One region of the Aeromicrobium sp. MLTX1 genome, then DNA from elsewhere that is predicted to be linked to it. Evidence: riboswitches for the same ligand, from Rfam matches in the RefSeq annotation. Region 1 holds a riboswitch; each other region holds the start of a gene.

Region 1 (2,192 bases):
CGCGGCAAGCTCGTCAAGCGCGGCGTCGCGTCGAAGTCCGGCAGCTACACGTACCGCCTCAAGGTCGGCAAGAAGGTCGGCACCGCGAAGGTGATCGTCCGCGGCGCCTACGCCGAGCGCAACGGCGTGCGGGTGTTCCGGGTCGTGAAGTGAGCCGACTCGTCCATCGCCTCCTGGCGGCGACCCTCCTCGGGGTCGCCGCCGGGCCGGCGGCGCTCAGCGCCCCCGCGCACGCCGCCGCGTGCACCGGCGGCAAGGGCGTCACGGTCGTCGTCGGGTCGAGCGTCGGCTGCGACGCCGACGGCGGTGGACGCGCGGCGAGCAACTTCGCCGACGCGGGGCACCAGCTGACCTTCGCGTCGCGCGCCCCCGGCTTCGTGTGCCGGGTCGACGGCGCGCCCGCCTCGGACCCGTGCCTCGAGGCGTCCCCCGTGGACGCCTACTGGGGCCTGTTCTGGTCGGACGGGACGAGCGGCAGCTGGACCTACTCGAGCCTGGGCGTCAGCGCGCTCAAGGTGCCGCAGGGCGGGTCGGTCGCGTTCGTGTTCCAGGACTCCTCGTCGCGGACGTGGCCCTCGGTCAAGCCCCCGGTGGCGGCGCCCGAGCCCACCCGCGCGACCTCGCGCCCCACGTCCGCCAGCCCGAAGCCGGGCTCGAAGGAGCAGGGGTCGAAGGCGTCGACTCCGAAGCGGTCGACGCCTTCGACGCGAGCCGGGGGCCCGGCCTCCTCGGCTCCCTCGGCCACGGCGAGCGCGTCGGCCGGCGCGACCCCGTCCGCCTCGACGCCGACGCCGTCGACGAGCGCCTCCACCGCCACCCCGAGCGCGTCGGCTCCCTCGGCCTCGGCCGGGACGGACGACGACGTCGCGGGCGCGCCCGCGGTGCAGCCGACGGCCGCCGAGGGGTCGGGATCGACCTCGGGCGCCGCCCTGGCGACAGCGGCCGCCGTGGTCGTCGTGCTGGGGGCCGCGGGAGGAGTCGTCTGGTACCGCCGCCGGGCGGGCTGAGGGCTCGGTGCGAGTAGACTCCTGACGTTGGACCAACGTCCGGCGCAGGGGAAACCGGTGCGATTCCGGTGCTGTGCCGCAACCGTCAGCCCCGCCCGTCCGGGTGGTGCGAGCCGGGAACCCGCGCCGGGACGCCGCCACCAGATGTTGTCGAGCAGCGACGGGTGGGCGAACCGCCCCTCGTGGACCTCGCCCCCACCCGTGGGGAGGGGACCGGATGACCGCCGTCGTCGACCCCGCCCCCACCCGCCCGCCGGCCGCCACCGGACGCGCCCGGCGCGAGCTGCATCCCGGCGCCTGGTGGCTGTGGGCGCTGGGGCTCGCGGCCGGTGCCTCGTTCACCCTCAATCCGTTCCTGCTGCTGGTCACGGTCGCGATCGCGGCGCTCGTCGTGGCGGCGTGCCGTGGTGACGCGCCGTGGGCCCTGTCGTTCCGGTACTACCTGTACTTCGGCGTCGTCATCGTGGTCATGCGCGTCGTCTTCCGGATCCTGCTCGGCGGCGGCTCGGCCCCGGGCGATCCCGTCCTGTTCGCGCTGCCCGAGATCCCCCTGCCCGAGGTGGCTCGCGGCATCCAGCTGCTCGGCGACGTCACGGTCAACGAGGTCCTCGTCGGCCTGTACGACGGCATGCGGCTGGCCACGCTCGTGATCTGCGTCGGCGCCGCGAACTCCCTGGCCAACCCGAAGCGTCTGCTCGCCTCGGCCCCGCCGGCCCTCTACGAGGTCGGCGCCGCGCTGGTCGTCGCGGTCTCGGTCTTCCCCCAGCTGGCCGAGAGCGTGCGCCGGGTCAACCGCGCCCGCAAGCTGCGCGGCGACGCCAGCCGCGGCACCGGCGCGATGCACCGCATCGTCATCCCCGTGCTGGAGGACGCCCTCGACCGGTCGATGACGCTCGCCGCGGGCATGGACGCGCGCGGCTACGGCCGCAGCGGCACCGCCTCGCAGCGCGACCGGTTCGCCACCGGCGTGCTCATGCTCGTGGGCCTGTTCGGGCTGAGCGTCGGCACGTACGGCTACCTCGACGGCACCGCGCCGCGGATCCTGTCGTACCCGATGCTCGCGCTCGGCCTCGTGTTCGCCGTGCTGGCGCTGCGGTCGGCCGGCCGCCGCGTGCAGCGCACCCGCTACCGCCCGCAGCGGTGGCACGTGGCGGAGTACCTCACCGCGGGCTCGGGCCTCGCCGT
Region 2 (2,192 bases), on a different contig from region 1:
GCGCCACCCCGGCCGAGCCCAGGATCCAGGCGCGCCGGGTGACCGTCACTGCGACAGGCCGAACTCGGCCAGCGCGTCGGCGACCTGCTCGAGGCCCTCGACCGTGCGGATCGAGGGGTTCAGGGCGGCGCCGGTGAGGGCGACGTACCGGCGGTTCTTCACGGCCGTCATCTCGCGCGTCACCGGGTTGGACTCGAGGAACTCGATCTTGGCCTTCGCGGTCTCGGCGGTCTGGCTCTTGCGGGTGAGGTCGCCGATCACGAGGACGTCGGGGTCACGCTCGGCGACGGTCTCCCAACCGACCTGCGGCCACTCGGCCTTCGTGTCGTCGAAGACGTTCTTCAGGCCGAGTGCCCGGGTGATGATCCCGGGGCCGCCGCAGCAGCCGGCGAGGTAGGGCGACTCGGCGTTCGCGAACCAGTACAGGACGCTGACCTCGTCCTGCGGGGCCTTCGCCGACGCGGCCGCGACGCGATCCTGCAGCGACGCGACCAGCTCGTCGCCGCGGTCCTCCACGTCCAGCAGCTCGGCCAGCTCGGTGATCTCGCGGTAGATCGCGTCGATCTCGAGGACGCCCGTGCGGGCGCCGTCGTCGTCGCCCTCGTTGTCCTTGCCCTCGCACTCCGCGGGCGACAGGTACGTGGGCACGCCGAGGTCCTCGAACGCGTCGGCCGTGCCGACGCCGCCCTTGCCCAGCGTGCTGGCGAACGACGCCGTCACGAGGTCGGGCTCGGTCTGCAGGACGCGCTCCATCGAGGGGGCGCTGTCGGCGAGGCGCTCGACCTTCTCGTTGTCGGCCTCGAGGCCCGCCATGACCGGGTCGGTCCACGTGCCGGTCCCCGCCATGCGGTCGGCGACGCCGAGGGACAGCAGGATCTCGGTGGAGCCCTGGTTGAGCGAGACGATGCGCTGCGGCGCCGACTCGACGGTCGTGGTGCGGCCGCAGTTCTCCAGCGTGCGCGGGTAGCCGTCGGCGGAGGCGCGGTCGGGGTCGGTGTCCTCGGACGCGCAGGCGCCGAGGGTGAGCAGGCCTGCGGAGAGCAGGACGAGGGTACGGCGGACAGAGGTACGCACGGGCGTGATCCTTCGAGGTCTGGGGCTCGTTCGCGAAGCCCGGTGGGACCAGACGGCGGTTGCCGTGAGGGCCAGCAGGTCTTCGGACTCGGGATCGACCGGACGGAGCGCCTTCCCAGACCTTGCGGTCCAGTGGCTGTGTGCCCCGCCCGTCACCCTCACCGCTGCGCGTCAGTCCCGGACTCTCACCGGGTTCCCTGGCTCATCGCTGAGTTTGACTGGCGAGCCGACCGTAGCAGCCCCGCGGCGGGACGTGCGGCGGCAGGGCCGGGTGGCACCATGTCCGCGTGACCGAACGGACCCGCCGCGACCTGTGTCCCGGCCTGCTGCGCCCCTGGATCGCCGACGACGGCGCCCTGGTGCGCGTGCGGGTGCCGGGCGGGCGCCTCACGACCGACGCGCTGGGCGGACTGCACGAGGTCGCCGTGGCCCACGGGGACGGCGCGGTGCACCTGACCTCCCGCGCGAACCTGCAGGTCCGCGCCATCGCGCACGACGACGGGTGCCTGCCCGACGCGGTCGTCGACGCCGTGATGGCGACCGGCCTGATGCCGTCGGCCTCGCACGAGCGGGTCCGCAACGTCATGGCCTCGCCGCTCACGGGCCTCGTCGGAGGCCGCGCCGACCTGCGACCGGTCGTGCGCGAGCTGGACGAGCGCCTGTGCGCCGACCCGGCCCTCGCCGCGCTCGCCGGTCGCTTCCTGTTCGTGCTCGACGACGGGCGCGGCGACGTCGCCGAGCGGGACCTCGACCTCGGTCTCGTGGCCGTCTCGGCGACCGAGGTCCAGCTCCGCGCCGGCCGCTCGGCGTGGGGTCCGACGGTCGCCGTCGCGGAGGCCGCGGAGGCACTAGTGGACCTCGCCCGGAGGTTCGTCGAGGCCGCCGGCGCGCAGCCCGAGTCGCCGTGGCACGTCGACGAGCTGCCCGGTGCGGGAGCCGGTCTCCTCGGGCAGGCTCACGACCGGCGCGACGAGACCCGGGTGTCGGCCGAGCCCCCACCGCTTGGCAGGATCACGCAGGACGACGACCGGCTCGCGCTGCACCTGGCGGCACCGGGCGGTCGTCTCGACCGGCGCCTGATGGACGAGGTCCTCGCGCTGGGCGCCCCGCACGTCGTG
Region 3 (2,192 bases), on a different contig from region 1:
GCTCGTCGGAGCCGAGCAGGTCGTCGAGCCGGTCCTCGTCGAGGCCGGGCTCGTCGAACGGGTTGCGGCGGCGCCGGTGCGGCAGCGCGAGACGAGCGGCGACGCGGACGTCCTCGCGGGTGACGTGCGTGCGGCCCTGCCACGCCGCGTGGGCCGCGGCCGTGCGGGCGGTCACGAGGTCGGCGCGCAGCCCGTCCACGTCGAACGCGGCGCAGATCTCGGCGATCGTGGTGAGGGTCTCGTCGTCGAGGAGGACGTCGCGGACGCGTGCCTGGGCGTCGGCGAGACGCGTGCGCAGCAGGTCCTGCTCGGCGGACCAGCGGCCGGCGAAGCCCTCGGGATCGGCGTCGAACGCGAGCCGGCGGCGGACCACCTCGACCCGCAGGGCCGGATCGCGCGGCGCGGCCACCTCGACCGTGAGGCCGAACCGGTCGAGCAGCTGCGGGCGGAGCTCGCCCTCCTCGGGGTTCATGGTGCCGATCAGCACGAATCGCGAGGCGTGCTCGGCGGAGACCCCGTCGCGCTCGACGCTGACGCGGCCGGTGGCGGCGGCGTCCAGCAGCAGGTCGACGAGGTGGTCGTGCAGCAGGTTGACCTCGTCGACGTAGAGCAGGCCGCGGTGGGCGCGCGCGAGCAGGCCGGGCTCGAGCTCGACGCGTCCGTCCCGCAGCGCCGAGTCGAGCTTGAGCGAGCCGGTGACCCGGTCGTCGCTCGCGCCCACGGGCAGCTCGACGAGCCGGACCGGGCGCTCGACGACCGGCGTCGCGGCGCCGAACGGGCCGTCGGGCGAGACCGCGTCGGGGTCCGTGGGATCGACCGAGAACCGGTCGCCCTCGTAGGCGCGCACGGCAGGGAGGACCTCGGCGAGGGCGCGGACCGTGGTGGTCTTGGCGGTGCCCTTCTCCCCGCGGACCAGGACGCCGCCGATGAGCGGGTCGATCGCGACCAGGGTGAGGGCGAGGGTCATGTCGTCGGAGCCGACGACGGCACAAAACGGATACTGCGCTGGCATGTAGGGCTCCCGCTCGATCTGCCAAGTCGGTCCGGGACGCGGATTGCGCCCCGGGTCGGATCGAGGCCGGTCTTCGGACTTCCCAGGTCTGTGCCTGAGTCACCGCAGCGGGCCCTGTGCCGGATTCTCACCGGCTTCCCAGATTCTCCCCGTGGCCAAACGGCCGTGGGGCACCTCGAACCTTCGCGATCACCCTAGACGCATCCGTCGCGCCCCGGGCAGGGGGCCCGGTGGCCGGGACGACCGGGCTAGGGTCCTCGACCATGAGCGTGCACGTGACCGTGGTCGGCATCGGTGCCGACGGCTGGGACGGACTGCCGGCCTCGTCGAGGGCGTTCGTGGAGGGCGCGCGGACGCTACTCGGCGGCGCCAGGCACCTCGACGACGTGCCTGTGGTTCCGGGGCAGGAGCGTCGAGCGTGGCCGTCGCCGCTGCGCGAGGGACTGCCCGATCTCGTGGCGTCGGCGGAGGGTCCCGTGGTCGCGCTCGCGTCCGGCGACCCGCTGGTCTCGGGCATCGGCACGACGCTGATCGAGCTGCTCGGGACCGACCACGTGACGATCGTGCCGGCGGTGTCGTCGGTGGCGCTGGCGCGCGCCCGGATGGGCTGGCGCGCGGAGTCGGTGGGCGTCGTGAGCGTCGTCGGGCGGGACGTGCGGCTGGTCGTCCCCGCCCTGTCCGCGCACCGTCGTCTGCTGGTGCTGTCGAGCGACGAGTCGAGCCCCGCGGCCGTCGCATCGCTGCTGACCGACCTCGGGTGGGGCGCCTCGCGCCTCGTCGTGCTGGGGAGCCTCGGCGGTGCGGACGAGTGCCGGATCGAGGGCACGGCCGACGCGTGGCACGAGACGTCGCCGCGCCTGAACGTGCTGGCCGTGGAGGTCCGCGGCACCGGACCCGGCTGGGCCGTCGGCGGTGTGCTGCCCGACGACGCCTTCGAGCACGCCGGCCAGATCACGAAGCGCGACGTGCGCGCCAGTGCCCTCGCCCGGCTCGCGCCCGCGCCCGGCCAGCTGCTGTGGGACGTCGGCGCCGGCAGCGGCTCGATCGGCGTCGAGTGGATGCGCGCGTGGCCCAGCGCCCGGGCGATCGCGATCGAGTCACGCGCCGACCGGGCGACCTTCGTCCGCCGGAACGCGGACGCTCACGGCGTCCCGGGCCTCGAGGTCGTGGAGGGCGACGC
Region 4 (2,192 bases), on a different contig from region 1:
TTCCTGACGAGTGTCTGCATCGCCGCTCCGGCCACCGCCAGTCCGGCGCCGACGATCAACGCCATGAGTGCGCGCGGCATCCGCAGCTCCCACACGATGACGTCCCAGCGTCCGGGCGGGCGACCTTCGAACCGATCGGTGATCGCGGAGACGACCTCACCGATCGGAATGCGCTCGGAGCCGAAGGCCAGCGAGCTCACTGCGGTCGTCACGGACAGGCTGGCCAGGACGCACAGCACGGGCCAGGCCGGCAGCCTTCGCCGGACCGGCGCGTCGCAGGACGGCACGACGGACGTAGGGGACTCCACCACAGGGGCCTCTCGGGTCGTCGACCCTGTGCGCGAGGGTCGTCGGACAACAAGGAGCCGACAGGTTTTCGGACTCGGGGTCAGCGGGCGACACCGTCTTCCCAGGATCGCTCCCAGTGACGTGGTGGTGCCGTCCTCGCCCTTCACCGCTGCGCGCCAGTCCCGGATTCACACCGGAGTTCCCTGGCATCCAGAGGATGCGTTCGACTCGGCGGCAACGTACCACGACCTCGGCGGTGCTCCGCCGGACCCGATTCGTGCCGCGATTCCACGCTTGCGGGACAGCCACTACATCTAGTGGGTTACATCCGTGTGATTTCCGTATATGGTGATCACGCAGCTGGTTCGGCTCCCTCGCGAGAGGGAGTCGTCGTAAGAGGGAATCCGGTGTGAGACCGGAACTGCCCCGCAGCGGTGAGTGGGAACGAACGGTGTCATGAAGCACTGGGCCTCCGGGCCCGGGAAGCGACATCCAGTAGGAGCGAGCAGGACGCCCACGAGTCCGAAGACCTGCCAGTGCCTTGGTGACCCGATGTCGCCGAGGGTCCGCGACCTCGTGGGAAGGTCCAGGGCTGACCGGTCGCGTGACCGGTGAACCCTCGTCCCCGTGTTCGTGGGGTGCACTTGCACTCGTTCACGAGGGGTGAGCAGATGTCCTCCACCATCCACGTCGTCAAGCGCGACGGTTCCCGAGTCCCGTACGACGGCTACGAGATCGCGCAGTCCATCGAGGAGGCCGCAGCCGGCCTGCCCGACCCGGTCACGCATGCCACGCAGCTGCGGGCCGAGCTCGAGATCACGCTGTTCGACGGGATCACCAGCGAGCAGCTCGACGAGGCCGTCATCGGCGTCGCGCTGCAGAACGTCAAGGACGATCCGGCGTTCGACACGATCGCGGCGCGCCTGCTGGTCAAGAGCCTGTACAAGAAGATCTTCGGCGAGGGCGTCACGCGCGACGAGGTCATCGCCCTGTGCGGCCCGGCTTTCGTGGCCTCGATGATCCGTGGTGTCGAGCTGGGTCTGCTCGACACCCGCATCCCCGAGCTCTTCGACCTGGAGCGGCTCGGCTCGGCACTCGATCCCGATCGCGACGACCTGCTGCGGTACATCGGCGCGCAGACGATGCGCACCCGCTACATGATCACCGAGCCGGACGGCACGCCGCTGGAGACGCCGCAGTTCTTCTGGATGCGGGTGGCCATGGGGCTGTCGCTGAACGAGGCCGATCCGACGTCGGCAGCGCTCGAGTTCTACGACTCGATGTCGCGGCTGGAGTACCTGGCCGCGGGCTCGACGCTGGTGAACGCCGGCACGTCGTACGCGCAGCTCTCGAACTGCTTCGTCATGCAGATGGAGGACGACATCGAGCACATCGCGACCAGCGTGCGCGACGTGATGTGGCTGACGAAGGGCACGGGCGGCATCGGCCTGTCCGTGAGCAAGCTGCGCTCCGAGGGCTCGCCGATCCGCTCCAACAACACCACCAGCACCGGCCCGATCCCGTTCATGCACACGATCGACTCGACCCTGCGTGCCATCAGCCGCGGTGGCAAGAAGTTCGGCGCGCTGTGCTTCTACATGGAGAACTGGCACCTCGACTTCGCCCAGTTCCTCGACCTGCGACAGAACTCCGGCGATCCCTACCGCCGGACCCGCACGGCCAACACGGCGGTGTGGATCAGCGACGAGTTCATGAAGCGCGTCGAGAACGGCGAGCCCTGGTACCTGTTCGATCCGCTGGAGGTCCCGGACCTGGTCGAGCTGACCGGTCAGGCGTTCAGCCGCCGCTACGCCGAGTACGTCGCGATGGCCGAGCGTGGCGAGCTCCGCCACAAGAGGATGGGCGCGCGTGAGCAGTACCGGGCGATCCTGCTCTCGCTGCAG

Evidence for each region. Region 1 has a riboswitch for cobalamin ahead of ACK99Q_RS02465 (energy-coupling factor transporter transmembrane component T). Riboswitches for the same ligand answer to the same signal wherever they lie in the genome.
Region 2: it holds a riboswitch for cobalamin, as region 1 does, so the genes downstream of both, ACK99Q_RS12650 (ABC transporter substrate-binding protein) here and ACK99Q_RS02465 (energy-coupling factor transporter transmembrane component T) in region 1, are expected to answer to the same signal.
Region 3: it holds a riboswitch for cobalamin, as region 1 does, so the genes downstream of both, ACK99Q_RS12680 (VWA domain-containing protein) here and ACK99Q_RS02465 (energy-coupling factor transporter transmembrane component T) in region 1, are expected to answer to the same signal.
Region 4: it holds a riboswitch for cobalamin, as region 1 does, so the genes downstream of both, ACK99Q_RS17175 (ribonucleoside-diphosphate reductase subunit alpha) here and ACK99Q_RS02465 (energy-coupling factor transporter transmembrane component T) in region 1, are expected to answer to the same signal.

Annotation. Positions count from the first base shown of each region.
Region 1 covers NZ_JBKFDN010000001.1:525,157-527,348, reverse strand. The annotation lists gene ACK99Q_RS02475 (hypothetical protein) at 1-153, shown strand, start outside; gene ACK99Q_RS02470 (hypothetical protein) at 150-1,007, shown strand; cobalamin riboswitch at 1,015-1,151, shown strand; gene ACK99Q_RS02465 (energy-coupling factor transporter transmembrane component T) at 1,225-2,192, shown strand, end outside.
Region 2 covers NZ_JBKFDN010000002.1:434,640-436,831, forward strand. The annotation lists gene ACK99Q_RS12645 (FecCD family ABC transporter permease) at 1-49, opposite strand, end outside; gene ACK99Q_RS12650 (ABC transporter substrate-binding protein) at 46-1,074, opposite strand; cobalamin riboswitch at 1,130-1,312, opposite strand; gene ACK99Q_RS12655 (nitrite reductase) at 1,362-2,192, shown strand, end outside.
Region 3 covers NZ_JBKFDN010000002.1:440,230-442,421, reverse strand. The annotation lists gene ACK99Q_RS12680 (VWA domain-containing protein) at 1-1,012, opposite strand, end outside; cobalamin riboswitch at 1,059-1,205, opposite strand; gene cbiE (precorrin-6y C5,15-methyltransferase (decarboxylating) subunit CbiE) at 1,276-2,192, shown strand, end outside.
Region 4 covers NZ_JBKFDN010000003.1:341,321-343,512, reverse strand. The annotation lists gene ACK99Q_RS17180 (FecCD family ABC transporter permease) at 1-254, opposite strand, end outside; cobalamin riboswitch at 350-531, opposite strand; cobalamin riboswitch at 633-841, shown strand; gene ACK99Q_RS17175 (ribonucleoside-diphosphate reductase subunit alpha) at 960-2,192, shown strand, end outside.